2 regions of the Pseudoalteromonas sp. NJ631 genome follow, and region 1 is predicted to be linked to the other one. Evidence: predicted binding sites of a transcription regulator. Region 1 holds the regulator's gene; the other holds the start of a gene.
The links. The regulator LexA, encoded in region 1, represses DNA repair genes until DNA is damaged. The targets are predictions, from matches to a motif close to TACTGTATNNNNATACAGTA.

Region 1 (16,648 bases):
TCAATATCAGTTACCAGTGATCCCTGATGCCATCCTGCGCCGTCCATTAACACAACAGCATGCCGTTCAGGTGCTGTCTTCTCAGATATTTGTTGCAAGTGCTGTTTCATAACACTCATATTTACCCATGGTGTGATGAGTGCTTCAGTCTGCCCCGTGCTTGGGCAAACAGCGCCAAATAGATAAGCATAATCAAACTGTTGTTGTTTGACTGCTCTAGGCCGAGTTCCCTTTTTTGCCCAAAGGCGTGTCGTGGTGTTTTGCTGACCAAATCTGGCCTCGTCTTGAAACCAGATATCCACGTCATTCAGGTTGATAAATAGCGGGATCGTTTTGATCAAGTCCGTTTGCAGTTTTTTTAAAGTCCTGCTGAACTTGTTCGGACTGTTTCGGGTGGCGAGAGCGGCTAGTTATCCAGCTAAAGCCTAATTTCTCCAATAATTTATAAATCGCATTAGGGTGGTAAGAGACGTTAAATTCAGATTCAATGTATTGCTTTATACGATACCCTGTCAACCTACCACCGTTGTCATTTTGACTGTATTTTTCAATATACTGGCAAAGTTGTTTCTGCTGCGTATCGTTCAGATAACAACGTTTACCGATAGGTTTTTTAGCGTCAAGGCCAGTAAGCCCCTCATTAAGGTAGCGCTTTACCCACTCATTTACCATTCTTCTGCTGACATGCAGCATGGCAGCAATTTGCGTTTTATTGTGGTTATCACGGTAGTGCGCGACCGCTAAATAGCGGATCTTTTTACGCGCGTCTTTTTCTGATTTAGCTAACTTGAAAAGTTCGGCAGAAGTATGAGTATTCAAAGTTTATTTGTCAGTTGGAAAATAAATACAATTAGATCACAAATCATTACGGAATGGTATTAAAACCTCGCGAGGTAAACTCGCTCCTACCACAGTATCAGCACAGTGCAACATGGTGCGAGGTGGTTTATCCGCCGATGGTTTGCAATGAAGTTCTGAAAAAATATTCTAAACCTAAGTAAATGCGCTCCCAGCACAGTATTAGCAAAGTGCAACATGGTAGGAGGTAGTTTATCAGCCCAAAATCTTAATAATCTATTTCTTATTGCTTAGGGTCGTAGGTTATGCTTTGAGGCACGGACTTCGCTTCTTGTTAAATGCTACTCTAATTAATGCTATCAGCAAGTACACTTAAAATATGTCGAATAAAGAAACATTTGCGATTTTTTTTGAGCTGTATATACTTACAGTAAATAAACCACTGTATGGAACACCAGTTAATGCGTCCTCTAACAAAACGACAAGAACAAATCTTTGAATTAATAAAAGTATTCATAAAAGATACTGGCATGCCTCCAACTCGTGCAGAAATAGCTGATGCTTTGGGTTTTAAGAGTGCAAATGCAGCGGAAGAACATCTTAAGGCGCTTGCGAAAAAGGGAGTTATCGAAATGGTCCCTGGTGCAAGCCGAGGGATTCGACTTGTAGAGGATGAATCCGAACAACTTGGTTTACCTATTATCGGTCGTGTTGCTGCTGGTGAGCCTATTCTGGCAGAGCAACATGTAGAAAGTCACTGTAATGTAGATGCGAGTTTTTTTAAACCTAATGCTGATTATCTTTTGAGAGTTAATGGTATGAGCATGAAGGATATTGGCATTATGGATGGTGATCTACTGGCTGTTCACAGTACTCAAGTGGCTGAAAATGGCCAAGTGATAGTGGCTCGTGTAGAAGAGGACGTGACAGTTAAACGTTTTGAAAAGAAAGGAAAGAAAGTCTTATTGCATGCTGAGAATGAAGAGTTTAATGCGATTGAAGTGGATCTTGAGCATCAAAATTTCTCCATTGAAGGGTTAGCCGTCGGCGTTATCCGAAGTGCTGACTGGATGTAGTTTTTGAGAGCGAGCGTAGCGTTAAAGATAAAGTTGCGCTTGCTTTAACTATATTTTGTTTAAAAAGTGATAATTAACTTTTCTAACTATGTGAAAGTAGGATGATTATAGTGACTTTAATCATTTAGTAATATTTTTAGTTTTCTGATCTTTATACACTATTTTTCATCATTCTTCGTTTTAATCCCTATAGTCCCCAGTTTTGATTCTAAAGTCGGTCTTCTCAAAAATCTTGCAATTTGTTTGTTTTTTGACTAATTGGTTAATAGTCGTGCAGTAAGTCTATGTACAAATAGACAATATGACAGTCATCCAATAATAACAAAAGACAACCACGAGTTGTCTTGAAGGAGACGTCAAATGAAAATTTGTCGATTAGTTGTAGCATTCATCGCAGTGCTAATCGCCATGCCCTCACTTGCTAACAGCGCTTATAATATGAGGCAAGGTGTTACAGACATTAGTCATCAAGTGTATGAGCTTCACATGACCATATTTCTAATATGTTGTGTCATAGGTGTGATTGTGTTTGGGATTATGTTTTGGGCGCTTATAAAACACAGAAAGTCAAAAGGCGTTGTTGCAGCGCAATTTCATGAAAGCACCAAAGTGGAAATACTTTGGACTGCAATTCCCTTCCTGATACTCATTGGTATGGCAATACCAGCCACAAAAACGCTTATTGCTATGGAAGACACGAGTAAAGCTGATCTGACCATTAAAGTCACAGGTTCTCAGTGGAAATGGCACTATGAGTATATGGGGCACGATGTTGAGTTCTATTCCTTACTCTCTACTTCGAAAGATGAAATTAGTGATCTTAAAGAAAAAAATGAAAATTACCTGCTTGAAGTTGATAAGCATTTAGTTATTCCCACCGATAGGAAAGTTCGCTTTTTGATGACCTCAGATGATGTCATCCATTCTTGGTGGGTGCCTGATTTTGCGGTGAAGAAGGATGCCAATCCAGGCTTTATAAATGAGGCATGGACAAAGGTAAACGATGAAGGAATTTACAGAGGCCAATGTGCTGAATTATGTGGCAAAGATCATGGCTTTATGCCAGTCGTCGTCGAGGCTGTAAGTCCTGATAAATTTGATAGTTGGCTTAACGATGCTAAAGCTGAAAAAGCAAAAGCAGAAGCTGAGTCACAAGCAGTTGCCCAACAAACTCTTTCGAAAGAGGAGTTAATGGAGGTTGGTGAACAAACTTACATGGCTTATTGCGCAGCTTGCCATCAACCAACGGGGCTTGGGCTACCAGGTGTCTTCCCTGCAATGAAAGGGAGTAAAGTCGTCACTGGAGATATTAAAGCTCATATAGATATTCTCCTTTTAGGCCGCCCAGGAACTGCGATGCAATCTTTCGCAAAGCAATTAACAATCAAACAGATCGCGGGGGTTATCACCTATAAAAGAAATAGCTGGGGTAATGACACCGGCGATGTTATTCAGCCAAGTCAAATACAGCGTGAGATAGATGCATTAGAGGAGGGTAAGTAATGAGTGCCATCGTAGAAGAACATTCACACCATACAGCTCCCAAAGGCTTAAAGCGCTGGCTGTTTACCACCAATCATAAAGACATTGGAACACTGTATTTATTGTTCTCACTAAGCATGTTTTTAATCGGTGGTGCTATGGCGATGGTGATCCGAGCCGAGTTATTCCAACCAGGGTTGCAGCTTGTAGATCCGCATTTTTTTAATCAAATGACGACAGTACATGGACTAATAATGGTATTTGGCGCAGTCATGCCCGCATTTACAGGCCTTGCCAACTGGATGATCCCAATGATGATTGGTGCTCCTGATATGGCGCTACCTAGAATGAATAACTGGAGCTTTTGGATACTACCCTTTGCATTTGCAATTTTACTGATGTCGTTATTTTTGGAAGGCGGCGGGCCTGCTTTCGGTTGGACTTTTTATGCGCCACTATCTACAACGTATAGCAATGACAATACAGCATTTTTTGTTTTTGCGATCCATATAATGGGCATTAGCTCTATTATGGGAGCTATCAACGTTATCGTGACCATTGTCAATCTTAGAGCTCCAGGTATGACATGGATGAAGTTGCCTTTATTTGTCTGGACTTGGCTGATCACTGCATTTCTTCTGATTGCAGTTATGCCCGTACTCGCTGGCGCTGTGACTATGGTATTGACTGATAAGTTCTTTGGAACGAGCTTTTTTGATGCAGCAGGTGGTGGTGATCCTGTTATGTTCCAGCATATATTCTGGTTCTTTGGTCATCCTGAAGTGTACATCATGATATTACCTGCCTTCGGCATAATCTCTACGATAGTACCGACATTTTCAAGAAAGAAACTGTTTGGCTATGCATCAATGGTTTATGCAACCGCGTCGATTGCTCTGTTGTCGTTCGTCGTTTGGGCTCATCATATGTTTACTACGGGCATGCCTTTAGCTGGTGAGTTGTTTTTTATGTATGCAACTATGCTCATATCTGTGCCTACTGGCGTTAAGGTTTTTAATTGGGTAGCTACAATGTGGCGAGGTGCTATTAGTTTTGAGGTGCCCATGCTTTTTGCCATTGCGTTTATCGTACTTTTCACAATTGGCGGATTTTCCGGTTTGATGTTAGCAATTACGCCCGCAGATTTCCAATATCACGATACCTACTTCGTTGTCGCGCATTTCCATTACGTGTTGGTTACGGGTGCAGTATTCTCAATAATGGCCGCCGCATATTATTGGTTACCAAAGTGGACAGGTCACATGTTTGATATCAAATTGGCTAAATTTCACTTTTGGCTCTCTTTGGTTAGTGTGAACGTATTGTTCTTCCCTATGCACTTTGTTGGTCTTGCTGGCATGCCAAGGCGGATCCCTGATTATGCTCTACAGTTCGCTGATTTCAACGCGATCATTAGTATCGGAGGGTTTGCTTTTGGTCTTTCTCAACTGTTGTTTGTTGCAGTGGTTTATAAATGTATAAAAGGTGGAGAGCAGGCCCCAGGGAAAGTGTGGGATGGGGCTGAGGGATTAGAGTGGCAAGTACCATCTCCGGCTCCTTATCATACCTTTTCAACGCCACCGGAGATTAAATAATGCAACATGGACGCCTGCTTAAGAAGCTAATTTTGTTGACGCTAGGTATGTTTGCTTTTGCCTTTGCACTGGTTCCTCTATACGACGTTTTTTGTGATGTCACAGGCCTAAATGGTAAGCCATCCATGGAAATCGCCAAGCAGAGCGAGTCAATTGTGCAAAGTCGACAAGTAGATGTGAGCTTCACAACGCATAGTCAAAGCCAGGCGCCATTTAAGGTCGATGCAGTCGAGCATTCGGTTAGAATTCAACCCGGTAAGCTAACCGATGTCAAATTCATTGCAAAAAATTTGAGTGATAGTGAGCGTGTGTTGCAAGCGATCCCTTCAGTGTCTCCAGGGAAAGCGGCAAAGTATTTACACAAAATGGCCTGCTTTTGTTTTGATCAGCAACCAATGAAAGGCAAAGAAGAAGTTGAGTTTGTCTTGAGGTTCTATGTAGATACGGAGCTCCCAAGTGATGTTGAGGAACTCACGCTTTCATATACGTTGTTTGATATTACAGAGCGAGTTAGCAAACAAGACAGTGATGGACTGAATATGCTGGCCGCTCGAGAGGAGTTCAAATATGAACCATGAACAAGAAAAATATTACGTGCCTGAGCAAAGTCCATGGCCAATCGTCGGGGCTTTTGCACTTTTCTTTATCGCTGTTGGCGCTGGCTTAACGATTATTCAACTTAAATCAACCAGTAATAGTGGAGTAATGCTACTGCTCGTGGGTATTGCTGTGCTGATCTATATGATTTTTGGTTGGTTCAGGAATGTGATCCAAGAATCTCAAACTGGATTATATTCTGCCCAAATGGATCGTTCGTTCAAGCAAGGAATGGGATGGTTTATCTTTTCCGAAGTTATGTTTTTTGCTGCTTTTTTTGGCGCACTTTTTTATGCTCGAATGATAGCTGTGCCGTGGTTAGGCGGTGCAAGTAATAACGCCAGTACCAATGAGGTTTTGTGGCCTCAATTTGAAGCTGTATGGCCATTGCTCACAACTCCAGATGGAACTGTCACTCAAGCTATGGGTTGGCAGGGACTTCCGCTGATCAATACGATTATTCTATTAGCATCATCAGTAACCCTTAGCTTTGCTCACGTAGCTTTAGAAAAAGAGCAAAGGGCGAAAGTGAAGGCGTTCTTAGGGTTAACAGTACTACTTGGCGTCGCATTCTTAACCTTGCAAGTGGAAGAGTATATTCACGCTTACCAAGATCTGGGGTTAACTCTCCAGTCGGGAGTTTACGGTAATACGTTCTTTTTGCTGACAGGATTTCATGGTTTTCACGTCACACTTGGCGCGATCATTCTTTTCGTTATATGGATAAGGGTATTAAAGGGTCACTTTACCGCTAAGAATCACTTTGCTTTTCAAGCTGGGGCTTGGTATTGGCATTTTGTTGATGTTGTTTGGTTGTGCCTGTTTGTATTTGTTTATGTGTTGTAACAACGGGTGAAGAGTGTAGCTTTATAAAGCCAAATTGAGCGGCAAGACAGATTAGAAGTACGACAGCTATTGATGCATAAACTCTTTGTTGCAATAGCCTCGCCATCGACTCTTGTTGCTCTGACTTGAGCATGACTAGCATAGCTCTAAATAGATTTAGAAAAACGAGTAGTAGCAATACAACAATAATAATTTTAATCATAAGGGGTGTCCGATGGATTTAGGTGCACTTTTTAAAGGTAGATCAAAACCCCCCATATTGGCAGCATTAATCGTTGTTCTTTTATGTGGCTCGCTCTCTTATTGGCAGTGGCAAAGAGCGCAGCAAAAACATGTGTTGCAGCATAAAGTTGAGATTGAAAAATCGCTAGGCGTGGCTAATGAGCAGCAAGTAACATCCCAGCCGCTCACGCAATATGTTAATGCTGAAGTGTCGATTACAGGGAGTTTTGTAGGCGATGCGGTTTGGTATTTAGATAATCAAGTCGTGAAAGGCCGAGTCGGTTTTGATGTAATTGGCATTATAAAAATTTCCGAAACTGATGAGTATCTAGCTGTTAATTTAGGTTTTGTGCCTCAGCTGGCTAGTCGCGTGCCTACCGTTTTCTCTCTTCCAAGTGGCACCGTTTCTCTGCCTGTCTATATCAAATCTAGTGCTAGTAAGCGGTTCACCTTAGCTAAGTCTGCGGCTGAGGAGACAACAAAACAATCTGTGATTCAGTATATTGATGTTGATTACTTGTCTGCGGAGTCAGGTAAACCTCTTTTACCTCTAATTGCCTACATGACTAAAAATAGACTTGATGGAACTGAGCCCCATTATCAACCGGTAGTAATGTCACCGCAAAAACATGAAGCTTATGCTTTACAGTGGTTGCTTATTGCCTTGGCCGCGGTAGTAATTGGCTGGAAACTTTCAAAAAAGGAGAATAAAGATGTCTAAAAGCGCGGCATGGTTTATAGGGCTGTTCGTATTCCCCTTACTATTGGCATTTGTTGCCTTAAAGGTCGGCTGGATACCACATAGCACGACTAATCACGGTGAATTTTTAAGTCAGGAGGTTCGCCAATCAGAGCTGGTTTTAGATACTGAGTGGAGTATCGTTTATCAGCGACCAAAGCAGTGTAATAAGCAATGTTCTTTACTGCTAGATAGCTTACCTAATTTGTATTTAGCGCTGGGGAAAAACCAGCAGAAAGTATCGCTTGTGGTATTACAAGAGCGAAATGAAAAAGGTATTGAGTACGCTACTTCTTTGCCGATATACCTCAACCAGTTAGATGAAAACTATCTCTACCTAGTTGATAAAACTGGGTTATTTGTACTTAAGTATGCACCAGTAGCAAGCTTAGAAGAAATACGAAGTGTACAAAAAGGGCTACTGAGTGATCTGAAGAAATTATTGAACTACTCTCGTTCAAGTTAGGAGGTAAATATGTCCAAGGTAAGAATAAAAATCGCAATATTTGCCTGTTTCGTCGCAATAACGGTAGTGACACTTGGCGCCTTCACACGTTTAAGTGATGCGGGACTTGGGTGTCCAGATTGGCCTGGGTGTTACGGCTTTTTAACAGTACCAAATGAGACTCATGAACTATCTGCGGCGAAAGACAATTTTCCACATTTAGAAGTGGAAGCAGAAAAAGCTTGGATTGAAATGATCCATCGCTATTTTGCCAGCTTCCTCGGGTTACTTATTTTGGCACTTGCATGCATAAGGCTATTCAAGAAGCAAAAAACAAAAAACCCTAATCGTCACTACTACTTACTGCTATTGCTTGTGTTATTTCAAGGGGCACTTGGGATGTGGACCGTGACGATGAATTTACAGCCAGTTATTGTGATGGGTCATTTACTAGGTGGGTTTAGTATTCTTGCATTGCTGGTGTTATTGGTTTTAAGGCTGAAATACACCACTATTACTGCTAGTGTAACTAGCCTTACCTGTCGTTTATGTTATGTGGCTCTTGGTGTGTTGATTATACAAATTGCGCTTGGTGGGTGGCTTGCAGCCAATTATGCTGCTCCACATTGTACAGGGTTGCCGCTATGTGACAATCTGCAACTTTTCTCTTGGCAGAGTTTATTTACGCTTCCTGAAGCTTCAGCGACTTATGAGTTTGGTGTTTTGCCATTCGAATCTAGAGTATCTATTCACTTTATCCATCGGATATGGGCAGTTATTACCGTTTTAATGTTACTTGCTGCATGCTGGCCACTGCTTAAAGCAAGTCAAAACCGAGTACTCCGACACTCAGCGCTTGTCGTTTTAGCTTTAATTTCTATACAAGTTTTGGTTGGGGCTGCAATAGTACATTTTCAGTTTCCTCTATTGTTGACACTATTCCATAACTTCATGGCAGCTATGGTGTTATTAGCAATGGTGAGATTGTGCTTTTTTATCAGCTTGGCGCAAAAAGTAGGGGTGAAATATGCTTCAATTAACTAATTTTTTAGAGCTTCAAAAAGCAACTACGCTATTACAAGCCTACTTTGGCATGTGTAAGTTCAAAGTAGTATGTATGTTAGTTATTACTGCTTGGGTCGGGATGATGTTAGCACCGCAAAGTGATAAAACATTATTGGCACAGTTAATGAGTTTGTTTGGCATTGGTTTACTTTCAAGTAGTGCAGCAGCTGTAAATCATATCGTGGATAGAGAAATAGATAAAAAGATGGCGCGAACACGAAACCGACCGTTAGCGACAGACTCCGTTTCTGTATCATCAGCTTTAATCTTCGCGACAGGCCTCGCAATTTCAGGATATGCTCTATTAACTATTTTTGCCAATCAGTTATGTGCGCTACTTACCTTAGCCGCGCTATTCGGTTATGCCGTGGTTTATACGTTATTGTTAAAGCGCGCAACACCTCAAAACATAGTAATAGGGGGGTTAGCAGGAGCGATGCCACCTCTGTTAGGTTGGGTCAGTGAGACTGGTCAGCTTGGTGCAGAGCCTTGGTTGTTAGTAATGATCATTTTTGCTTGGACACCTCCCCACTTTTGGGCATTAGCTATTGCTCGTAAACGAGATTACGAAAAAGCCGAAGTCCCTATGTTACCAGTAACGCATGGAAACGAATTTACAAAACTCTGTGTGCTATTTTATACCATCATTTTGACTTTAGTCTGTTTGCTACCTTACCTAGTGGGAATGTCTGGTTGGATCTACTTGCTGGTCTCCGGCATAGCAAATGTCGCTTTTATTTACAAAGCCACAAAGCTTATGAGAACAAATAGTTTAGAGTATGCTATGAGGGTATTCTATTTCTCTATCTGGCATCTTTTGATAGTGTTCATTGCACTCTTTGTGGATAAAGCATTTATATGAAAAAATTTTTCTTAATTATCTCTATGTTAATTCTGTTTGGTTGTGGGCCTGCGCCAGATGTGTCGGAAAAAGTGGTTTGGTACCCTAAGCCTAAGGACGTGAAAGCGTTTGAATTAAGGGATCAATACGGTGAGGTAGTCTCAAATCAAGACCTTACCGATAAATGGAACTTGCTGTTTTTGGGTTACACTAGCTGTCCCGACGTGTGTCCTATGACGCTGTTGAAGCTGACTCACGTATATCAATCCGTAAAAAACAAAAGTGACTTACAAGTATGGTTTGTATCGGTCGATCCTAACCGAGATACTGAAGAGAGGCGTTTAGCCTATATCAAGCACTTTGATCCTAATTTTAAAGCGGTATCTGCCGATCATTCGGCTTTATTTCCGTTTGTGAGAGATCTCGGTTTAATCTACGCAATAAATCAGGAACAGGCAGAAGAGTATTATGTTGATCATAGTGCGTCTGTAGCATTAATTAACCCTAAAGGGCAGCTTGAGGCTATTTTCAAACCCACTTATACAGCTGGAGCTGTCCCTACAATCGATGACAAACTACTTCTCGCTGACCTAGAGAAGATCATCAATTAGTCTTATATCGGCACTGGTCGACCCCAGTGTCGCTGTACTATCTTACCTCTAACGCTTTAATTATTTGCGGATTTTTAATCAATCTTTGTGGCATTTTTACCATCACGGTCTAAGCTAATTTTATTACTCATTTTTACAAGGATAGTCTTCAGCTCATGTTGAAACTTCCACCTGAAATGGCGATTAACCATGTGGAAAGCCTGTACCATCAGATTTTCCAAGACTCTATGGAAACATCAGACATCACGATTGATATTAGTGAAGTGCAAAGAGCCGACACAGCGTCTATACAACTGCTCTGTGCCGTACAGAAACACTTGCTCTCTTTAGAACATAAAATTGTATGGCATGGTGAAAGTGACGCTTTAGCGCAGGCGGTAGATGAGTTGGGATTAACCCATTATTTATTCCATAGTATTGAAAATTAAGAGGTGAATATGAAAAAGATTTTAGCTGTGGATGATTCGGCGTCAATGCGCCAAATGGTTGGCTTTACTTTGAAAAAAGCAGGTTTTGATGTCACGGAAGCCAAAGATGGCAGTGAAGCGCTATCTATTGCCAAGCAACAAGGGTTCGATGCCGTGATCTCTGATGTAAACATGCCTGTAATGGATGGGATCACTCTTATTAAAGAGCTGCGCAGCTTACCCAACTATAAGTTCACCCCTTTACTGATGCTGACAACTGAGTCGGGGTTAGATAAAAAAACAGAAGGTAAAGCGGCGGGAGCAACAGGTTGGATAGTGAAGCCATTCAACCCTGAACAACTACTAGCGGTATTGAAAAAAGTCATAAGATAGATACAGAGAGGCGTCGATATGAGTATTGATTTAAGCCAATTTTTTGATGTCTTTTTTGAAGAGAGCTTTGAAGGTCTAGACATAATGGAAGCTGAGCTGCTGAATTTACAGCCAGGCCATGAAGACTCAGAAACGATCAATACTATATTTCGCGCAGCACACAGCATTAAAGGTGGCAGTGGAACATTTGGTTTTACTTCTGTCGCTAACTTCACGCATGTTTTGGAAACCTTACTCGATCAGATCAGGGATGGGCGTCGACAGTTGACCGCTGAACATGTCAATTTGCTGCTCCAATCCGTTGATTGTTTAAGGGCCTTATTAACCGCATTACAAGCCGAAGAAGAGCCAGATCTTTCCAATGCGAATGAGTTGAAAGTTAAATTTGAAGAGATTTTAGGTGGTAAAGAGAGTGCTAGCTCAGATACTGCCGATAGCACACCTCAAAGGCAAGAATCTCAAACCTATCAAATAGACTTTAAACCGCTCCCTCATTTGTTTAAAACCGGTAATGAGCCGCTTTATATGTTAAGTGAGCTATCGGAATTGGGGGATTTAGAAACTCATGCATTTTGTGATGCAATACCTGAGATTGATGACTTCAATCCAGAGGATTGTTACCTCAGTTGGCGTTTATACTTAACAACCAGTCATCCAGAATCGGCGATTAAAGAAGTATTTGAGTGGGTTGAGGATGATGCTGAAATTTCTATTACCTTATGTGGTGGTTTATTTGAAGATGATGTGAGTGTCTCTACAACGCCAGAACCAGAGAGTGATAAGAAAGAAGCGTCGAGCAACGACACTCAAAATACTGATGTACCAAAAATAACCCCGGCGACAAAGGCTAAACCTGAGGCTAGCAAGAAATCAGCAGAATCGACTTCGATCCGTGTTGGGATTGATAAAGTTGATTCGCTTATCAATATGGTAGGGGAGTTGGTTATTACCCAAGCTATGTTGACTCAATTAGGTGAGCAAGAACCGACCGAAAATACGCTTGCTGCGATGCAAGAAGGCCTCGCTCAATTAGCCCATAATACGCGCGATTTACAAGAAAATGTAATGCGTATCAGGATGTTACCTATTAGTTTTGTCTTCAGCCGATTTCCCCGTTTAGTAAGAGATACGTCACAAAAGTTGAATAAACAGGTTGAGCTAAAACTGCTAGGAGAGCAAACAGAATTAGATAAAACCGTGATGGAAAAAATTTCCGATCCTATGGTTCATTTAGTAAGAAACTCTTTGGATCACGGCTTAGAAACACCAGAAGACAGAATAAAAGCCGGAAAAGATCCCGTGGGTACGGTGACACTGAATGCTTTCCACCAAGGTGGAAATATTGTGATTGAAATCATGGATGATGGCAGAGGCTTGAATACCGAAAAAATAAAAAGTAAAGCAATTGCCAATGGCCTAATTCAAGCAACTGATGAGCTGACTATTGAAGAGGTTAATGAACTTATTTTTAGGCCAGGGTTTTCAACAGCTGATGAAGTGAGTGATATCTCTGGTCGCGGCGTAGGTATGGATGTTGTTCGACGAAATATTCAAGCATTAAACGGCAGCGTCGAAGTGACCTCTGCAAAAGGGGTTGGCTCGACATTTACGATTAGGCTGCCATTAACGCTGGCCATTCTTGATGGTCAACTGGTTAAAGTTGCAAAGCATACCTACATCATTCCACTTATTTCTATTGTTGAGTCTTTACAAATAGATATTAAAAAAGTGAGCAAAGTAGGTAATGGTTTAGAGGTGCTTCGGTTACGAGATGAATACATACCAATACTAAGGCTATATCAACTATTTAACCATGGTGGTGCAATAGAAGAGTTGGATAAAACACTGTTAGTAGTTGTAGAGAGTGATAATCACAAAGTGGGATTGTTGGTGGATGATTTACTAGCGCAACAACAGGTCGTTATTAAAAGTCTCGAAGCGAATTATCAGAAAGTAAATGGGATCTCAGGGGCGACAATTTTAGGTGATGGAAGAGTCTCTTTAATTGTTGATATTAGTGGTCTTATCAAACTGAGTGGCTTAAAGCGTCCAGGAACTCAAGAGTTATTAGTAGAACAAGAGTTAGATGAGGTGGTGTCATGATCACTGAAAAAGCCTCGATTAATGAACAAGTCATGCTTGCAGACAGAGATGACGATACACAATTTCTCACCTTTATGATGGCGGGAGAAGAATATGGCATGGATATTCTGGCCGTACAGGAAATCAGAGGGTGGGAAGAAGTCACTGCAATTCCAAATGCTCCTAAGTATGTGAACGGTGCGATTAATTTACGTGGCACGATAGTGCCAATCATAGATTTAAGGGTTCGATTCGGCTTACCGCAAATCGAATATGGAGCTCTAACTGTGGTTATCGTTGTCTCCGTTGTAATAAAAGAGGCAACAAAGATTATGGGGTTAGTTGTTGATGCGGTATCTGACGTATACAGCATCAACGAAGAAACAGCGAAGGATGTTCCAGATTTTCAAGACTCGGAAAATAGTCAATTTGTACAAGGACTTGTAAATGTTGGTGAAAAAATGGTCGTACTTTTAAATTTGAAAAAGATATTAGATCTTGAAGTAAAGCAGAATGAGCAATTGGTTGTCGGGGGATAACATGAGCGATCAAGCATTAGCAAGTCAACTCAACAATAGGGTTCTGATAGCGGGTGCCATAATATTTGTGGGCTTGGCAATTAGTGTTCAAATGTTGAATATTAATATGTCTACACAAGCCTATGTGGCGATGGTTATAGCAGCTGTTAGTGTGGTGCTGGCAATTTTACTACTTAAGCAAAGCGCAAACATTCTGCTTTCTAAGTTGCAAGATGTTGAGGAAATTGTTCCCGCGATCGAGAGCAAAGATGCTAGCTTGCTCAATGCAAGTAATGCGTCACGTCAATCATCTTTATACAAAGCAGTTGCTAATTTATTAAGTGGTGACGCGGTAGATAGTCAAGATCATAGTCATAGTTTATTGTTAGCTTTAAAGGTCTGTCAGGCAAATATTATGCTTGCAGATACATCTCTCAACATTGTGTATTTAAACGACTCAGTGACAAGTATGCTGCGTAAAAACCAGGCCAAATTACAGGAAGAGTTACCCGGTTTTAATGTCGATAGTTTGATTGGTGCAAATATAGACACATTCCATAAAAACCCTAGTCACCAGAGAGGTATCTTAGCTAATTTGACTCGTCCATATGTCACGCAAATCAAAGTGGCAGGGTTGACCTTTGATCTTATCGCTACACCTGTTTTTGACGATGAAGGGCAGAGGATCGCTACGTTAGTAGAGTGGAAAGACCTTACAAGAGAATTAGCGCTAGAGAAAAAACAAAAGGATTTGGCAAGCCATAATGCTCGTATATCCAGTGCGTTGGATGTTTGTCAGGCTAATGTAATGCTGGCAGATGAGGATCTGAACATTATCTATGTTAACGATTCCGTGGTTCGTATGCTGAGAGACAATCAAGCACAGCTTAGAAAGTCACTGCCGAATTTTGATGTGGATACGCTTGTTGGGCAGTGTATTGATGTATTTCATGCTAACCCAAGTCATCAAAGAGGTCTGCTCGAAAAGCTGAGTGATGTATATCGCACAGATATTAAAGTTGCGGGTTTTACTTTTGGCCTGATCGCGACTCCAGTATTTAATGATGAGAAAAAGCGGATTGGTACAGTCGTTGAGTGGGACGATAAAACAGAGCGTTTAGTTCGTGAAGAAGAAGAGAAAGCCACTGCGGCTGAGAACTTACGCGTCCGAAGAGCATTAGATAATGTATCAACGAATACGATGATAGCAAATGAACAGTTCGAGATTGTTTATTTAAATCGAGCAGTGAAAGACATGATGAGAAATGCTGAAAGCGATTTAAGACGTGATTTGCCTAACTTTGATAGTAACCATCTTATGGGGGCAAACATTGATGTATTCCACCGCAACCCAAGTCATCAACGTAGTATGCTTTCTCGGCTTGAGACAGAGTATAAAACGGAAATCGTTGTTGGTGGAAGAACTTTTGGCTTAGTCGCTAACCCGATATTTGATGGTAATAACGAACGCGTGGGCACCGTTGTTGAATGGGAAGATAGAACCAAAGAAGTCACGATTGAGAAAGAAGTGAATGGCCTTGTACAGTCTGCAAATGGCGGTAATTTGAGCGTTCGTTTATCAGAAGATGGCAAAGATGGCTTCTATCTGAGATTAACACAAGGTTTGAATAGCCTGGTCTCCACGGTTGATGAGACGGTTACAGACATGGGAGATATGTTAGACGCATTGGCGACAGGTAACCTGACCAGACGTATTGAAGGTGAATACCGTGGGGCATACGAAAAACTTAAAAAAGATGCCAATACTACCGCTGAGAAGTTAACTGAGGTACTAGGCCGGATCCGTACTTCTGCAAACTTGGTTGCTAGTGGTGCTGATGAAATATCCCAAGGTAACGCTGATTTGAGTCAACGAACAGAAGAGCAAGCATCCTCACTAGAGGAAACCGCCTCTAGCATGGAAGAAATGACGAGCACCGTTAGACAAAATGCAGATAACGCGAAAGTAGCGAATGAATTGGCTGAAGAAACTTGTGACAAGGCGACTAAAGGTGGTGAAGTAGTCACACGCGCAGTTGAAAGCATGTCTGAAATTAATGATTCAAGTAAGAAAATTGCCGACATTATAGGCGTTATTGATGAAATCGCTTTCCAGACAAACCTATTGGCATTAAACGCAGCCGTTGAAGCTGCCAGAGCCGGAGAACAAGGTCGAGGCTTTGCAGTGGTCGCGGGTGAGGTCCGTAATCTAGCTCAGCGTTCTGCAGCAGCGGCGAAAGAGATTAAAGATCTGATCAGAGACAGTGTAAGTAAGGTTGAAGATGGTACGTTACTGGTTAATGAGTCGGGTGAAACGCTAAAAGAGATAGTTGAGTCTGTTAAGCGGGTGACAAACATGATTTCTGACATTGCTGAAGCGTCGATTGAGCAGAGTTCAGGTATTGAGCAGGTCAATAAAGCAGTGTCACAAATGGATGAAATGACGCAGCAAAATGCTGCCTTAGTTGAAGAAGCGTCAGCCGCAGGGGAGTCGATGGCTGAGCAAGCAAATGATATGAGAAGATTATTAAACTTCTTCACTCTTGATGAATCTTCACACCGTAGCTTAGAAATATCTGAGTCACCGAAGAACTATAAAGCGCCAGAAAAGCAATTACCAAAACGGACAATGAACTCCAATAAGTCCCCTCAGCAAAACACGAGAAGTAATCAGTTTGCAGATGACTCGGAAGAGTGGGAAGAGTTTTAGGGTTAGGCAATAGATCAATTCCGTAGTGGGGGTTGGCTGAAGGAATACGACGATGCGAGAGTTTCTGTTGACCGATAAGGATTTTTCCGAAATTTCGGCTCGAGTCTATGACACATGCGGCATAGTACTCGGGCCGCATAAAAGGGAAATGGTCTACTCAAGGTTGGCAAGGCGCATAAGGGCCAATGGGCTAAATTCATTTGAGGCGTATTTGTCTTTTT
Region 2 (16,648 bases), on a different contig from region 1:
TGGGTAAAAGAAAACAACCGCTTTTTTACCTTTAATACGCTCGTGCAGGTTGTAGCTATCTACGATCTCACCGTTACCTAGTACTGCTGCTGCTGTAAAGTCTGGTGCCTTGCGGCCTACTAATACACCCATTTTTATCTCCAATAGTTAGGTTTATTTCCAATCTTATTTGGTATCTCGTGTCGAGACCAAAATATCTTGTTCATAATATTGTGGCGTGCTTATGAAAAAACAACCCTAGCTAAATTCATAACCAAAGTCTCTTTGTCATTCTCACCACCAAAAACTGCGCCTAGTGTATTTGGCAAGTGCCATAATTAACAATCGAATTTACCGATAGCACCAATCTATAAATTCGATGAGACGCAAATACCTCCGCTCACGATGCCATTCGGAGATCAAAAAAGGCTTCACAAAGAAGCCTTTTTAAGATGTCTATCACTCAGTGGACATTAGTCCATGATATTTTCTGGCATATCACCGCGGATCTGCTGCCAAATTTCACCCGATTGGTGACCATACTTACGCATCAATGAAATAGCACCATCGTGTTCTTGATTTTCTGCCAGTTTGGTTAAATCTGCATAGAACTGTCTCGCCAGTCCTCGCGTTCTTGAATCAGAAAAGTAATGGCAACCAATTTTTGAGTATAACCCTCTGAAGCCATTTAAAATAAGCACGTAAATTTTGTTTTGCCCTGCACCTGCCAGCTCATGGTGAACTTGGTAGTCATAATCGGCAAACGCTTCTGCGGTGTCTTCTAGCTCTTCATGCTTAGACAAAATATCGATAACACGCTGCGGGTTGAATTTTATCGCCGCACGCGTATAGATAGCACTAATATTGGTACGCGCTGACAGCAGCTGATCGGTCAGCTCAGGCATCTTATCTTCATCAAGACGCGCTAAGGTTTCTAATATATTAAGCCCTGATGTTTCCCAAAAGTTATTTACTCGGGTTGGCTTACCATGTTGGATAGTCAACCAGCCATCACGAGCTAGCCTTTGTAATACTTCGCGCAGTGTTGTTCTTGTTACACCAATGAGTTCAGAAAGCTCACGCTCAGCAGGTAGAATTGATCCCGGAGGGAATTCGCCGTTCCAAATTGACTCAACAATATATTCTTCAGCAAATCCAGCTGGGCTCTTGGCTTTGAAAATTCTCATCTCACACCACTTTATTATTACATCAATGCCTTGATTGGCAGGTTGTGCTTGTTAATCCACTGATTGTACCAGATGAAGCTCAACTAACAAGCTACAAATCACCCTAGCTGAAAATAGCCATGTTTAATGCCGGTGAGATTGTGATGCGGTGTGAGAATGGTTAAATAGAATATACGAATTAGCTTATCCGTGATGGGGAATTGATTGTAGTAAATCCGCTATATTATCAAGCCAATGAGCAACTTCTTTCAATCACTAGTATCAATGCAAGGTTTATCGCAAGTACATAACCTTCAAATAATCCAAGTAAATTCAGGGATTACCTCAAGTCTTCTTTGCATATAACGCCTCAATCATGAGCGGTTCTAGAAGCAATAGCGTTCTATGTATAGTACTGCTAAGCGCCTATACTTTAGTTGTGTCAGGAACATCATAGATATTATCAGTTATCTCGCTCATAAGCCTGTGATCAAGAAGTACATTGATTATAATGCTTGCTGTACTTTCGCATGGGATTATAGTGTTGCTTTTTGGATCAAAATTAATCCCCCAGTTTCTAGTGTTATTTACTCTTTGCAGTGTCGGGATGAAATTTGGTCTGCTGTAAATGCCTTTTTCTTCTATAACAGCCATCCGTCTTAACTGTATGGCGTTCGTGCCTACATATTCGATAATAGGACTTATATCAGAAAACAAACCGCTAAATGCTGGGTTTTGCTGAAGCTGTGTAAATGCTTGAGCATAAGCAGCTCTATGTTGCATAGCTGACTCAAACCCGCGTTTATTAGCGATGAAAACAGTATCGTTAATTACGTAAAAATCAAAGTTTTTTTCTATCGCGAAGCTATTATCTTCAATGCCAGACAATTCGCCATTTGAAAAAATCATATTAATGTATTTTTTAGGATATGAAGTCTTCCAAGTGGAAGTGGATCGCTTCACGGCATAAACCGTAGTCCCGTTTGATGTAAATTTGACCACGTATCCCTTAGCACCTTTCAGATCTTTCGAATCTGTAATTCTATTCTCACCCTCAAGCCGATCCACTAGTGCTTTTAATTGTGGAAAGTCTGTACTTGAGGGATCAATCGATAAGCAGCTATTCTCATTGACTTGAGATATATAAGTGTAAGGCGTATATTCAGTAATTCTTTCAATCTCTGCTGCAATGAAATCCTTTAACTGAATATTAAGAGCATCTTCAGTTTGAACATAAAAAGCTCTGAAACGTGCTGCACTGCTACTGTCCTTGAATACCCATAAATGTGGTGTTGAATTTGAAAAATCAAAAGATTTTAAAGATTGAAAGTTAGCTGTCATTAGTTTTACCGTGCAATATAAAAATCTTGAATCGTTTGAACTTTATAATTCCCAGGGGTTAAAGTCCCTTTTCTTAACATTCTTACATCTCTATATTCTCCGTTTATATTGATCTTTGCCTCATACAACCTCCAGCCAAACATTAGCAAAAGTGGGTTCATAATAATCTGCCCAGACTTGTATGTTATTGCAAACATCCAAAATAAAAAAACGGCAAACCCTAACAACTTTTCTGGAGCTTCATAACTTATGCCCATAAATGAAACAACATATGGAAATACGTAATTGATAATGTCATTTGGTATTGTTTTAGAACTTTCTACATTCGCATCAAATGGGAATGATACTTTTTTCAAGGATAGATTTGAAACAACTACAGATACGATAGTTACAACAATAAATATGATCGATAGATAAGGGCTATTAAAAGGGTTAAATAAACAACTCCCTATGTCAGAGACATCACAAAGTGATTTGCTCCACCATGACATAGGAATATCTTGAACTGCAAGGATGAGAGCCAAAGGCAAATATGAGCCAATGAAAATTATAAAGGCTGATAGAACTCTATATTGCATATCCTATTACCACTTTGATGCTCTCCAAAGTACGAATGGCTGGTAGCGCTTGAGATGTTATTTTGGTAGTTAATAGCACACCGAAACAGCCTACATTACATTTGATTTAAATTCCAACAAAAATAATTTTCGTAAACAGTTAATTACTTTTAATCGTTACCTTATTCCTGATATTACTAATAAATAGCCTAGCTGTACCTTATAGATAACCAAACTGACGAGCCCCTTTGTTAGATAATTAGTGCCTTGATTTCATTTATACATAACCTAGGAATTTTCAGTTTATTTATATTAATATGTTGCAACTTTGCTAAATATTCTTCTGGTTCTTCATTCTCACTGAAGTTAAAGCACTTATCGAGATGAATCGCAGTAAAGCGTGAAAAACCGATAGACATAAGGTTTAGGACACTCTTTTGACATGAACCGAACTCAAGGTAAATGTGATAAGGCTCAATTGCTTCTGCGGATGGTAAGCCTTTTTCAAAAGCTATACATTTTATAATGTCCAGATACGCGGAAAAATATTTCACCATCTTGAATCTAATATCAGTCTCTAGAACTTTGAGGCAAGATCTTACCTCCTTTGTCGGATTGATGTTGTCACTTTTCTTTCTATCCTCTAGAAAAGAAACCCTTTCATGGAGTATTTTTCCAATTGGTACGCCCCATACCCATTGATGAGCTAGGTGGCTGAGCCAAAGTTTGAACCTTTCATGTAGTTTCCACTCGAAGCAATCTTCAAGTACCTCTAGTATTTTTTCGACTCTAGCCTTAGCACCTGATTGATATGGGTATATGGGGTAGAAGTCTTCAACATTTTCACGTTCCAACAAGTACTCATATAACCTATTCAATTGATCTGGTCTCAACGATTGGTTTCTTTTGATGATTTCTTTAGGAAGAGTAACCTCTAGCGATTTGACAACTTCAATCGTCTGATCAAGCTCGTTACTATTTATATCTGTACGGTACTGCTCCATGAATGAAAAATCTTTGGTATCAAGATAATCGTTGTAAAGTTTACCTATTGCTACGTCAGCTTCATCCTGTCTTTTTTCATCCCAAGAGTCTTCTGATGTATATGGATTAATCGCCTTCTGTAACTCTGTTCCACCATCGGCCAAGATATTGTTAATAGAAGAGGCTATAGTTTGTAGCTTATCCCCTTTATAGCATGGGCTATCCCACTCCTCAGGTCTGATGCACCATACATTTCCGTGAAATTCATAGAGTAGCCGACCTGCTCGTCCTGCCAAGTTAAGAAAATCAGCGCGGGTCATACCATCATCGCCAGATTTTGGGTTCTCAATAATAATATGCTTAGCAGGAAGGTTTACACCTTGCAATAAAGTACTGGTGCAAAACACGACTTTAATGATGCCATTTCGGAATAGATCTTCTACTCCCATACGTAAAAGAGAGGGCATATTCCCGTAATGAAAAGCGATGCCTTTTCTCAAGCAATTTATTAGCGCATAGTTAGGGTGAATCTCTTCCTCAATAAAGCTTATGAACATTTCTATATCTTCACTTGCATTTATGTTTTGAGCTAATTGTGCGGCTTGAACGGCACGCTCTTCAGCACTCGAAGGGCCGTTTGAAAAAGCAATAACGGAATCGTCATCTGATAAAGATAATGCCAAGTTGGCTATCTGCTGGTGTTTACTATCTCTTAGCTTAAAAGGAAGGGTGAACTTCCCTATTTCTGTAGTCCCTTTAGTGTTTAGCAAAGAGATACGCATTTGGTCTGGTTTTCTTGTTACCTGATTAACTAAAAGTATATTTTGAGAAACTGGGGAAACGACTTCTGTGAAGAATTTACCATTAGATGTTCGTTGAAATAGAGATAAGAAGTACTCAGGATTTTTTATCAGAGGACTAGCAAACAGTAGCTTAGCATGACTGAACTTCCTTAACGCTACATCTATTGCCGTTTGAAGTATTATTCCTCGCTTACCATTTTGTATTTCATGTGCTTCGTCGATGATTAGAATATCGATCTCTGGTTCAGTATCTGTTGTGCTTAAAAAACTCAACAGCCGCTCCTGTGTGAAAATGTACACAACGTTAGTACGAATCTTTTTTCTATCAACAGGAAATGGTGTTGTTCGTATAATTGCTTTATCTTGCCCAATTCGTTTGATAGTACCTCGGACCCTCATAGATACTTCAGAGATTAGTGCGCGAGTCGGAACGACATAGACAATATTACTACACTTTCTTTCCTTGATTTGATTGGATATAGAAAGGTTCAATACAAAAGATTTTCCTGCGGATGTCGGAGCTGAAATGCTCAGATTTTGTTCGCTTTCTAATGACCTAAACAACTGAAGCTGGAAGTCAGTAAGTTGTATTTCATTTTCAGTCTCATCAATAATCGTATTTTCTGATTCTCTAGCAATGATTTCCAGTCTTAGAGGGACTGGTATGCTTCTATCTATTACATACCTGCTTCTTAAAAGATCTCTACTAGGGAAATTACCAATCCTAGATAAAATAACTTCAGCAGCCACTTTAACGAGTTTGTTATTGCCTTTAGTTTGCTCAAGAAGCCTAGTAATAACTTCATAAGATTCATTTATTTCATCGCCTTCTCCAAGCGACAAAACAGAAGCGTAGCTTACGAGCGCCCTAATTTCCATTTCTGTGAAACAATCTGCATTTTCCGATTTAAAGCTAGGTGGAAGCTGGTTTTGAATGCTAGCCTTTTCTAATTTCCTTACTAGCACTTGAATATCGAGTATTTCACTCATGCTGTTCCCCTCTTAGTCTAGCGCTTTGTTAAAGGCATTTCTGAAATCATCTACGGAAGGAAATGGAAGGAAAAAAAACTCAAAAGAAAGATGGTTACAATTCATATTAGCTATTTTGGTCTGTAAGGATTTAGTTAAGCGCAATCCTTCTACCTGAAACTTTGAAACAAAGTTTTTTGTTAAAGCTTTAGGGTTTCCGCCACTAATAGAACTAAAGTCCTTATAGTTGTATCCGATAAGGCAAGCGTGATTTAGTCGAGCATTAGGCCCAGGTTCCCCACAAATGATCAGAGATGATAAGGCATTTTTAGTTTCTTCATTTGAATATTTGAAATGTTTAGTGACCATAGTGAACTCATGTTCTAGCATCTCTACACTATGAAAGTCATCAATACTATTCAATGCAGCCTGAATGGCTGAATTAGGATCGACATATAGCTTTGCTTCTCCAAAAAAAAAGTCTACAAGATCTTCTTCTTGGTTGTACTTAGCGTGTATACCATCCGAGCCCTTTACTTCGTCTTTGTGATTAGTTTTAAGTTCCATTTTAGAGACCATTTGAGGAGCCCCTAGAATAGCTTCAATTAAGAAGAATAGAAGTAACTCACCTGCTTCACCTGTTCTATCTGGATTGTCTTCATCTATTTCCGGATGGCGAAACAGCTTTCTAGCTTCCTTCGTTAACCTGGCAGATTCTCTCGCGGTGAGCTGATCTGGTCTATTCGCGGATGAAATGCAGTAATCGATGATAAATTCGTACAATAAGTTTGCAAGAGCTTTGACCATAGGTTGTCCGTTACCATCAAACTTTAGGTAGTGAAGCCTTATGTTAGTATTGTAATCTTCGATTACATACTCGTGCTCCAAACATCCAATACAAGCATCATATGTACTTTTATCTACAGATAAATAGCGATTAATATTAACGGTCATTTGCACCTCAAAAGTAAACCTTGACAACTCTAAAATTTATTTTTTTCATACCAAATAACAAATTGACTTGCGATATCGTTGGTTAAACTAGAACGATATTGAAGTCTTTCAGGTGCTGATATCCAGCTAGATGGGAAATTATCGGTCGTGAAACCCTGGGATTCGATAAAAATCGTACATTTATCCTTAAAGTCAGCATCACGAAAGCTGTATGAGCTACTTTCAAGTAAAGACCTTGCGCCGTCAATAAAGCATTGAAACTGACTCTTTGCTCGCGAACTTATAGCAGAAACATAACTCCAATCTGCTATAGAACCGTCGAAATGGACTACATGGAAACATTTAGTATTAAATTCTCCTGAGTTCTTTATAGTAAACTCTTTTATGTCAGATATGTCTCTAGTTTTCCAATCAAACTCTGGATGCCTTTGATAAAGTGCCAGTATGTTTGAAAACTCTTCATCATTTGGGGTGAACCTTTTACCTGAACACGAAGAGTTTAGGATGGTACTGAAATACGCCTTCGCTTCTGTTTGTGTTTTGAACATGGTTCCATTTGCAAGCACCACAGGTTTAGCCATACTCAATCCATTAATACGCTCGATAATATTGAAATTGAAGTATCACATAGAAAAGAGTAAGTTACAAAAATAAACATTTATTTATCAAATAACCATACTTCTGATATCCAGACTTTAGCAACAAGAGTTAGAAGCTATATTTTTAAATAAAATGCACAAAGACTCATTTTTAAATAGTCACGAGTAACAATCTGTTTTGCCTTATTCTCAATTGATGTGTGTATGATCAAAAATAGCCATGTTTAATGCCGGTGAGATTGTGATGTAGTGTGAGGCTTAGAACTCACTTAATGCAATATAGACTTGGCCATAACGGGCTCATCTTCGCTAAACACTGAGCTGTTAATGTAAACAAATTGCTCTTCATCAGACCATCCAGCCTCTGCTTTCATTTTGTATAACTCAAATACTTCTCCTAAAGTGCACACGAAACGACTGCGAAATAAACAGACAAAGCGGCATGTAATAATGCTATTAGACATCTTTTGCAATTTACTTTCGAGCGTTGCTTGCAAACAACAAAGCAGCTTAAGGAAACCAAAACTCACAGGCAACAAAATCGAACCCTGTTTTTAAAAGCCAATATCAAAGTCTGCCGAAACACAGAACCCCTATTCAAGGAATCACCAAGAAAATTCGCTCCCTACTTTTAAATCACATAGCGAACTTTATGCCTGAGTAACCTAACGTTTTAGAGCTCGTTTTGTCTGCTTTCAAGCTTATTCAGCCATGCTTGTTTAAATTCGTGGTCTGATGTCAAAGCGAGATAAAGGTCCGTAGCAAAAAAACTATCATTGTAGTCGGGTAACCAGCCAGTGTTGAGCAGCTGCGTTAGCGCTTGTTGTGTTTCTGCTGCGTCATTGTTAAGTGCGGACCAGTATGGAGATAAAGCTGCATCAAGCTGATTTCCTTGATTAAGGTATTGTGTCAACAACTGTGTTACTCGTTTGAGCTTGCTTGGTTGACCTGTACGTTTCAGCATCAGGGCATAAGTAAGGTATTGCCCTACATTGCCTGTCTCTGGAAATTTAAGCGCCGCGATATCAGCAAAATGATGTTCAAAAAGTGTTAGCGCAGGTTGTATTTTCTGCTGTGCAAGTAAAGCAAGAATATAAGGCATCACATAATGATTGCCCTTTGAGTCTAGCTCGTATCGCTGTTTTAAGAGTCCTTCGGCCTTTTCGACATCACCCTGTCGCCATGCGATCCCGGCTTCAACATAGAGTCTAAATGCAGTAGAAATTGAACCTAAATTAGCGGCTTGCTGATATGTCTCCTCAGCTTCTTCTGCTCGCCCTAAACTCAATAACACTAATATGTGGCTCAATTGCTGCGCGGGGTACAATTTACTATGACTGATGTGATTGTTTTGGTACCACAGCAAATATTCGCTTGCCCTATTCTGGTTAAGCGGATAAAAGTCTAGCGCATAGAGCGGATTGTTTTTGGTGTGGGGGGCAACAGCAACGCTACGATCAAAATATTTTCGAGCGAGCACTAACTCTCTAAAATTCAAATAGGCATAGGCTAATCCTCGGATAATAACCGCATCGTTTGGTGCTAACTGATACGCTTGTTTATGCGCAGCAATTGCATCGAGTATTTTGTGTTGGTCCCGAAGAAATCGACCATACCAATGCCATAAGCGAGCATACTCGGTTGAGAGCTCAAATCCTCGCTTAAAATAATCCTGTGCTTGCTCAATTTCATTCTCCATCACTGCAAAGCGCGCAAGAGAGGTTATCACTTCAATATTTGTATCATCTAAGATCCGTGCCTTCTCTAACAATGGTCGACACAAAGCAAGCGATTCATACTCTGACACCGCGCCATATACGCTAAGCCCCATAAAGGCATTGCATAAGCCACTGAGTGCCTCGACATTATCACTTTGTTTAGATAACACTTGCTGATAAATCGTTTTCGCTCGCGCTAACTCCTCCACCGCTGTACTTTGGGATAGGTGTGTGGCAAGAGTGATCTCATCAAAATATGGGTTGTTTTGTGTCTTGTGCTTTTGATCAGTTTGAATATAAAAAGCAAAAAAGGCGATGAGAGCGAGCAACGTAATGGTAACACCAAGCAGCCAAATTCGCTTTTTGCTCACTGGCATCACAGCCGCTTTATGCTCTCTAAGCGCAATGTTTGGATGAATGCGGTAGCCTTGAGCTGATATTCTTTCTATGTATTCTTCGTATTGTGGATCTGTGTTTAAAATCTTTCTTAACTGCGCCACAGCTTGGTAGACCGAGTTGTCAGACACCACCTTCGGGTGCCAAACTAACTCGACGAGGTTATCAATACTCAGAGGCTCAGCTTTCGCATCGACCAACACCAGCAGTAACTTCATCACTTTTGGGGTGACCGTATATTCACGGCCAGTCGGATACTCCACAATCTGGTTCAATTTAGGCACAACAAGCCAATTTCCCAAAAGCAAATTTTTCAACCCAAGAACACCTTACATTATTGATTATTATAGTTTTAATTAAATTAAGAAAAATTTCAGAGTTAATTTATATGAAAATTAAAACACAAAGTACCTCGCCAGTTATGCTCGAAGACATCTAATACGACACTAACTGGTTTTCATTATGAAAAAACAAACATTAATATTTGCGGCCTGTTGCGCCCTGTCTTCTCATGCATTATTTGCAGCAGTGGACCTTCGTATCGACAATGCTACCATTTTAAATCCTATTGATAAGCACCAAGTCAATATCATTTCCAATCATTGGCTCGCCATCCAAGATGGCAAAATTATACAAGTCTCTGACTCAAGTCAAAAACCGGATGCAGCACAGGTCATTGATGCTCATGGTCAATACCTCATACCAGGGTTAACCGATAGCCATGTCCACCTAAAAACAATGCCGGGATTACTTAACACCTCCCCTAGAGCTCGCCAAATGCAAACAGCATTTTTACAACGGCAAGGCGCTAATTATCTTTACTATGGCGTCACGCAAGTTGTTGACCCGTCAAACACTGCAACCGGCATGACCGAATTTACAGCAAATGGCCCCGCACCCGACGCCTACTTTTGTGGCGCAATGCCAGTTTACCAAGGGTATAATGCTGAAGGTCTTAGTTACTCAAAGCTACATCAACATAAACCCTACTTTGCTGCGCAACACGGCGATCCCGCTCATGAGCTAACACCATCTCAAGTACACGCTCACCAAGGAGCTCAGCCCTTGACGCGAATGAAATCTGACGGTGCAACTTGTGCCAAACTGTACTTTGAAGATGGCTTTGGAGAAAACAGTGCTATACCGCTTATTAATCAAGAAACTGCCAAACAGTTAGTCGAGTCCGCAAACTCAATGAAGTTACCCGTAATGGCACATGCGAATGCCATTGATATGCAACAACTTGCTGTAGATGCCAATATCAACGTTATGGCGCATGGACTTTGGAACTGGTTAGCGCCAAATACAGCCCCTAGCGAAAGCGAACTGCCAACCAATGTAAAAGCTGTGCTGGATACCATCATCGAAAAAGACATCGCATATCAAGCCACATTAAATGTGATGAATGCTCTGGCGAAAGTGACTGACAACACTTTCACCTTCTCGTCTGAATATCGTACCGTATTACCTCCGTCTCAAATTGCTTGGTATCAAAGTGAACCTGGTCGCTGGTTTTCTCGAGAAATGGGTCAAGGCTGGGGTGAAATAAGTAATCAACAAAAGGTGGCTAAACTTGAGCAAGTTTTCTCTCAAGGGCAACGAGCACTAAATTATCTATATAAAAATGGCGCAACCTTGCTGCTTGGCTCAGATACGCCACCCGCACCAACTTATGTCTCGCAACCTGGCTTATCGACTTATCAAGAATTAACGATGATGGATCAAGCCGGAGTAGACCTCGTTAGCTTGTTATCTGCTGCAACCATCAATAATGCCAAAGCATTTGCGATAGACTACCAGTACGGCAGCATCGCTGTGGGGAAAGTGGCTAATCTATTACTTTTAAATAGTAACCCTTTGCAGTCAGTCGCGGCTTATAACGATATTGAATATGTTATCTTACACGGCTCAGCCATTGAGCGTGCTACTTTTCATATCGATGCCCTCGAGAAAAGTGAGTAAATACGTCAGAATAGAAATGCTGATAATGTCGGTCTCACCTCAATTGACTTAATCAAGTGATCTATTCTGATATTTTCGAACTTCTGCTGGTAACAAGAGTCGAAAAATCGTCGCAAAGATAGCGCACACTGCGAAGTAAAGTTGCTCTAACGCGGCCAGATAAAGCATAATAAAACAAAAAGGGTTTCTCTATAATGAAGATTTCATCTTTTCATCTCTCTAGGCAATCTTGGGGATTGCTAGCACTATCCGCTGCTATTTTTGAAGCCGTTGCACTGTATTTCCAATACGGTATGGGTTTAGAGCCCTGCATTATGTGCATCTATCAGCGTTTTGCTATGTTGGGGTTATTAGCAGCTGGTTTAATCGGTATGATTTCTCCTCGCTCTTTCGCACTGCGTAGCCTCGCATTTGTTTCGTGGGGGGTAGGCAGTATTTGGGGTTATTTTATCGCCCGTGAACATATCAGTATGCAAACTACAACAGATCCATTTGCTTTTACCTGTGACTTTGTACCAAACTTTCCTGCGTTTATGCCGCTGCATGAATGGCTACCAAGTTTTTTTGCTGCAACAGGTGACTGCGGCAATATAGATTGGTCTTTTGCAGGATTGTCTATGCCTGGATGGATGGAAATTATCTTTGCATTTTATAGTGTTGCATTTATTCTTTTCTTATTTTTCCATGTTACTAAAAGAAGTTGAGATATCACATTCATGCATTTTAGGTTAAGCCAAATTGAGCAACTGAGAGCGTTTAAATTACGTGACAAGCAGATGATCTTACGTCTTGCACTTAGCCACCTTGATGCAAAAACAAAGGTCGTGTTAAGAATAGCCAAGTTGCTACTGCTCACACCGTTTTTTGCCTCATTGGTCGTATTTGAAGGCTGGCTGTTATTACCTGTCTTATTGGTAGCTGGATTAATTTATCCGCTACTGACCACACCGCTGGAAATACAGTTTGGCAAACCCAAGTTAGCACAGGCAATCGCTGAGTTTAACGCCTCGAATAAGCCCTGATCTTCAATCTACCTGTGTGCGAGCAGCTAAGCTCGCACACAATAACTACGACTAGACTCTAATTTTTCCCTCCAGTTTTGCCAATATTCCTTTCCCAATTCCTTTTACTTCCAGCAACTCCGTTGTTGTTTTAAAGCGCCCCATTTTCTTACGGTACTCTACGATGGCTTCAGCTTTACGAATACCAATCCCTGGTAAACTTGAAAGCGCCGAAGCGTCAGCGGAATTAATATCGAGTACAGCACTTTGCTGCTGTGTTTGAGAAGCTGACTTTGCTTGCTCCGCAGGTTTTGCGAGCACGCTTGAACAGCTTAAACCTAACGCCAATAAAATAGAAAGTATGGTGGGTTTATTGAACATATATACACTCCTTGTGCGTAAAAAGTATCCAAAGCTTTTTGCATTCCTCTCAATGGATGATTGCAGCAAGCTTATAAAATAACCTGAGCTTCGGATAATTAATGCCTTTCTAGCAGCTAGTTTTAGCGCTAACTGTGTTGAATTCACTTCCAATAGCCAGCTATTGGTGCGTAAATTCGCTTAGCTATCCCCAAAACTCTCTGGCTAGATAAAGGAAATAAATTAATGTGAGTTTAAAACAATGAGCTAGCTCATTCCTTATCCAAACCTCAGGTTAAATAAAGATTGGAATATTGACTTTGTCAAAAAACATTCATTCTTTCAAAAACCCAAACAAACATTAAGCTTTTGTTTTTAATCAATTTAATTTATTCTTCTTCACTCAATAGCACTTGAAAAATTTTCAAAATAACTTGCTTAATCACTCAATTCGATTTACTGTATAAAAAAACAGTGACTAGGGGAATAACCATGGCCGTTATCATCAAATATGTTGTTGAAAGAAATGGAGTCGAGCGTATGACTTTCACGTCTAAAAAAGAAGCTGATGCTTATGATAAGATGCTAGATGTAGCTGAAGCATTGGAAGACATGCTAACGAAAGTTGACGTGCCGCTGAGTGAACAACAAGTTGAATCCCTAGCGCTTGAAATTGCAAAACAAAAAGATGACTTTGTGTCTGTGTTAAAAGGTGGCAAAGTAGCACCAAAGGCCAATACCAAAAACAAACCTGAAAACGAAAAAGCGTCAGATCCAGATAAAGTGACAAAAATTAAGCAAGCCTAAATGATAATAACCACTTACTTCAGTGAGTGGTTTAGGCTGAAAATAAAAAACCGCAAATTTGCGGTTTTTTATTTTGTGCTGTGTAGCGTGGTATTATTTAATTACGCTTGCCACTGCATCAGCAAAGTAATCAATATTATCTTTGCTTACACCAGCTACGTTAACGCGGCTAGAGCCTACCATATAGATAGCATATTCAGTGCGTAGTCTGTCAATTTGCTCTTTATTAATACCTAAGAAAGAGAACATACCGTGTTGACGGTCGATGAATGAGAAATCTTGCTCAACACCTTTTGCAGCTAGGCTTTCTTTGATCAACGTACGTAGACCATTGATGCGGCCGCGCATTTCGTCAAGTTCGTCGTACCACATTTGCGTAAGTTCAGTACTGCTTAGAATGGTATTTACAATATCAGCACCGTGTGCTGGTGGCATTGAATAGATACTACGAACAACGCTAAGTAATACTGAGTTTGAAACATCAGCAGTTGCACTGTCTTTTGCAATGATTGAACACGCACCGATACGCTCGCGGTATAGACCAAAGTTCTTAGAGCAAGATGAACAGATGATCATTTCATCAACTGTATCCGCAACCGTTCTAAGGCCTTGTGCATCTTCCTCAAGGCTGGTACCAAAACCTTGGTATGCAATATCAATTAATGGTGTAAAGCCTTGCTCTTTTGCGAGTTCAGCAACTACTTTCCATTGCGCTTGATTTAAGTCCATACCACTTGGGTTATGACAACATGCATGAAGTAGTACCACATCACCTTTAGGTACTTGCTTCAGCGCATTGATCATCTCATCAAACAACAACCCTTTGTTTTCGTAGTCGTAGTAAGGGTACTCTTTAACTGTTAGACCAGCTGCTTCAAATAGGCTAATGTGGTTTGCCCAAGTTGGCGTCGTAACCCAAACAGTAGCATTGGTGTTGCAACGTTTAATAAATTCGGCAGCAACACGTAATGCGCCAGTACCACCTGGTGCTTGTGCCGTACGTACACGGTTTGCCAATAATGTACTATGCTCTCCAAGTAACAGTGTTTCCATCTTTTGACAGAAGTCTAAGTTACCAGCCAAACCAATATAAGATTTTGTCGTTTCGTTTTCTAAACGAAACGCTTCCGCTTTTTTAACCGCTCTAAGTACCGGCGTGTTTCCCTGCTCGTCCTTATAAACACCTACACCAAGGTCAATTTTGTTTGGGTTAGTGTCCTGTTTATAAGCGGCCATCAGGCCTAAAATAGGATCTGTTGGAAGTGGTTTTAGCTCTGAGAACATGGCTTATCTCTTTTATTTTAATTAATGCAAACTCGAGCGGCTGACGCCCGATTCCAGTAGACTTGATGGTAACATAGAGACTTGCATCTCAGTTACCATATTTATCTAGAATTTTATTCATTTTTGTAAACTTGGCAGCACCACAAAGGCGTCAAGTTTACAGCCGGACATTCCGATAATTATTTGGGTAAATATTCAGGGATTCTCGTACATGCCGCTGCAAGCAATGCTAAAATTTCTTCGTTGAAAAATGATTCAGAAAACGCTTCTGCATCAATAATTCCAATACAATTTTGAGCATCATCGAATAATGGCAGACAGGTTTCTGCTTTCACCTTTGGATCGCAAGTGTAGTACTCTCCTCCACTGGCGACATATTGAGGGATGTCATTAATCACTCGAGCTTTAGCACTCAATACCGTTTGAATATTATTTGACGTAGCGGCAAAAGCATCCGTTATAGGGAATAGCGGTCTACTCGGCGCGCCAGAATACGCTAATTTGAGAAGTTGTTTCCCTTCATTTGTCGCTCTTGCTTGGTATATGCCAAACCAATCAACAGCTGTAAATTCAACTACCGCTGACACTATCGTTTGCAGCTTGGTAAGCGAACGTGCATTAGCCGTGTTCTTTTCAACATAGTCACTCAATAAAAAAGGTGCTTCCTGAAGGTGTCCAAACAAGCTGCAAGCGCCCCCTTCCCCAAGTTCAGGGATCTGATATGACCATACAGCAGGGCTTGAGTTTTGCTCAATATAAGCATCTAGTTTTTCTAATTGCAGCAAAAGCAACTCGCGGGAGATAGATAATCCACTCAATGAAATATAATCTGACATTTTAGCCATCTAAACATCTAAAGTTAATGCAACTTTACCACGCTCTTTATACCTTGCCAACACTAAAAAACAGGTACATAGAGTAATAGGAGTAGATAGTAAACTAAAGCAGAGGTGAAATACGCTTGAGTGGAATTTAGACCGATTTAGAGGTGAGTGAATAAATCATTTCTATTTCATTTCCAGCACTGTTGTAGCTAACGCTTTGAGCAATTTCGTTAAGTAAGCTAACACCTCGGCCATGGCTATGCTCTTGCTGTGCTTTGTTACGCTCGCTTGATTCAAAACCATTACCTGAATCACAAATGTTGAAGTATAGCTTTAGCTCTTCAGGGCTGTAGCGCACTGAAATAATAATGAGCGCTTCTTTTAGCTCCTTCAAAACACTCTCTCGCAAACTGTAGAACTCAAAAAAGCCATCTTCTTTATTTTTAATCTCAGAATCTAGCCCCAACACACCGTGATCTAAAGAATTATTGTAGGCTTCGGAGAGTAGTAAAAAGATGTTAGAGCGATGCGCCGAAATACCGTCAACCTCACTAAGCAAGTCCACCAGCTCAAGTACCGGATCGGTAGTTTTCATCTGTTTGGCATCTAAAGATAACGAAATATTAAACGGCAAGCTTGAATAATGGTTAGGCGCAGAAACAATTGACTCGCTGGCAACGCAATTAATAATCGCGATACTTAAGTCATCTTGTTGCTCCGTATTGCCAGAAAACTCGCGAACTTCAGAGATAATTTGATCCGTGGAAATATGCTGCCGGCTCGCCAGCAAGCGCTTTAACCGTCGTTCGCCATACATTTCCCCCCGCTCAGACTCAGATTCGATGATACCGTCTGTCGCCATTACGAGGCGTTGGTCGGGGCTAACTTCAAAATGCAGCAGATTACGTTCAAACTCATCGACTTCTAAAATGCCGAGTGCCATA

Region 2: A587_RS0101420 (YebG family protein) is a predicted target of LexA. The motif match lies at 13,247-13,266, and genes of this name have one in related genera.

What each region holds. Positions count from the first base shown of each region.
Region 1 is NZ_AKXJ01000022.1:44,069-60,716, reverse strand. It holds partial or broken gene A587_RS24880 (IS630 family transposase) at 1-819, opposite strand, end outside; gene lexA (transcriptional repressor LexA) at 1,260-1,874, shown strand; gene coxB (cytochrome c oxidase subunit II) at 2,235-3,377, shown strand; gene ctaD (cytochrome c oxidase subunit I) at 3,377-4,951, shown strand; gene A587_RS0122985 (cytochrome c oxidase assembly protein) at 4,951-5,529, shown strand; gene A587_RS0122980 (cytochrome c oxidase subunit 3) at 5,519-6,394, shown strand; gene A587_RS25475 (DUF2909 family protein) at 6,300-6,596, opposite strand; gene A587_RS0122975 (SURF1 family protein) at 6,609-7,337, shown strand; gene A587_RS0122970 (hypothetical protein) at 7,330-7,821, shown strand; gene A587_RS0122965 (COX15/CtaA family protein) at 7,831-8,844, shown strand; gene cyoE (heme o synthase) at 8,828-9,727, shown strand; gene A587_RS0122955 (SCO family protein) at 9,724-10,317, shown strand; gene A587_RS0122950 (STAS domain-containing protein) at 10,473-10,745, shown strand; gene A587_RS0122945 (response regulator) at 10,755-11,117, shown strand; gene A587_RS0122940 (chemotaxis protein CheA) at 11,136-13,220, shown strand; gene A587_RS0122935 (chemotaxis protein CheW) at 13,217-13,738, shown strand; gene A587_RS0122930 (methyl-accepting chemotaxis protein) at 13,740-16,427, shown strand; gene A587_RS0122925 (CheR family methyltransferase) at 16,480-16,648, shown strand, end outside.
Region 2 is NZ_AKXJ01000001.1:280,021-296,668, forward strand. It holds gene A587_RS0101355 (peroxiredoxin) at 1-132, opposite strand, end outside; gene fadR (fatty acid metabolism transcriptional regulator FadR) at 453-1,166, opposite strand; gene A587_RS0101365 (DUF4868 domain-containing protein) at 1,572-2,486, opposite strand; gene A587_RS25130 (hypothetical protein) at 2,492-3,064, opposite strand; gene A587_RS0101375 (DEAD/DEAH box helicase) at 3,295-5,820, opposite strand; gene A587_RS0101380 (HamA C-terminal domain-containing protein) at 5,833-6,753, opposite strand; gene A587_RS0101385 (DUF3223 domain-containing protein) at 6,783-7,334, opposite strand; gene A587_RS0101395 (winged helix-turn-helix domain-containing protein) at 8,026-9,783, opposite strand; gene A587_RS0101400 (amidohydrolase family protein) at 9,929-11,428, shown strand; gene dsbB (disulfide bond formation protein DsbB) at 11,623-12,132, shown strand; gene A587_RS0101410 (hypothetical protein) at 12,145-12,450, shown strand; gene A587_RS0101415 (ComEA family DNA-binding protein) at 12,502-12,810, opposite strand; gene A587_RS0101420 (YebG family protein) at 13,282-13,596, shown strand; gene A587_RS0101425 (amino acid aminotransferase) at 13,690-14,880, opposite strand; gene A587_RS0101430 (GAF domain-containing protein) at 15,060-15,725, opposite strand; gene A587_RS0101435 (fused response regulator/phosphatase) at 15,853-16,648, opposite strand, start outside.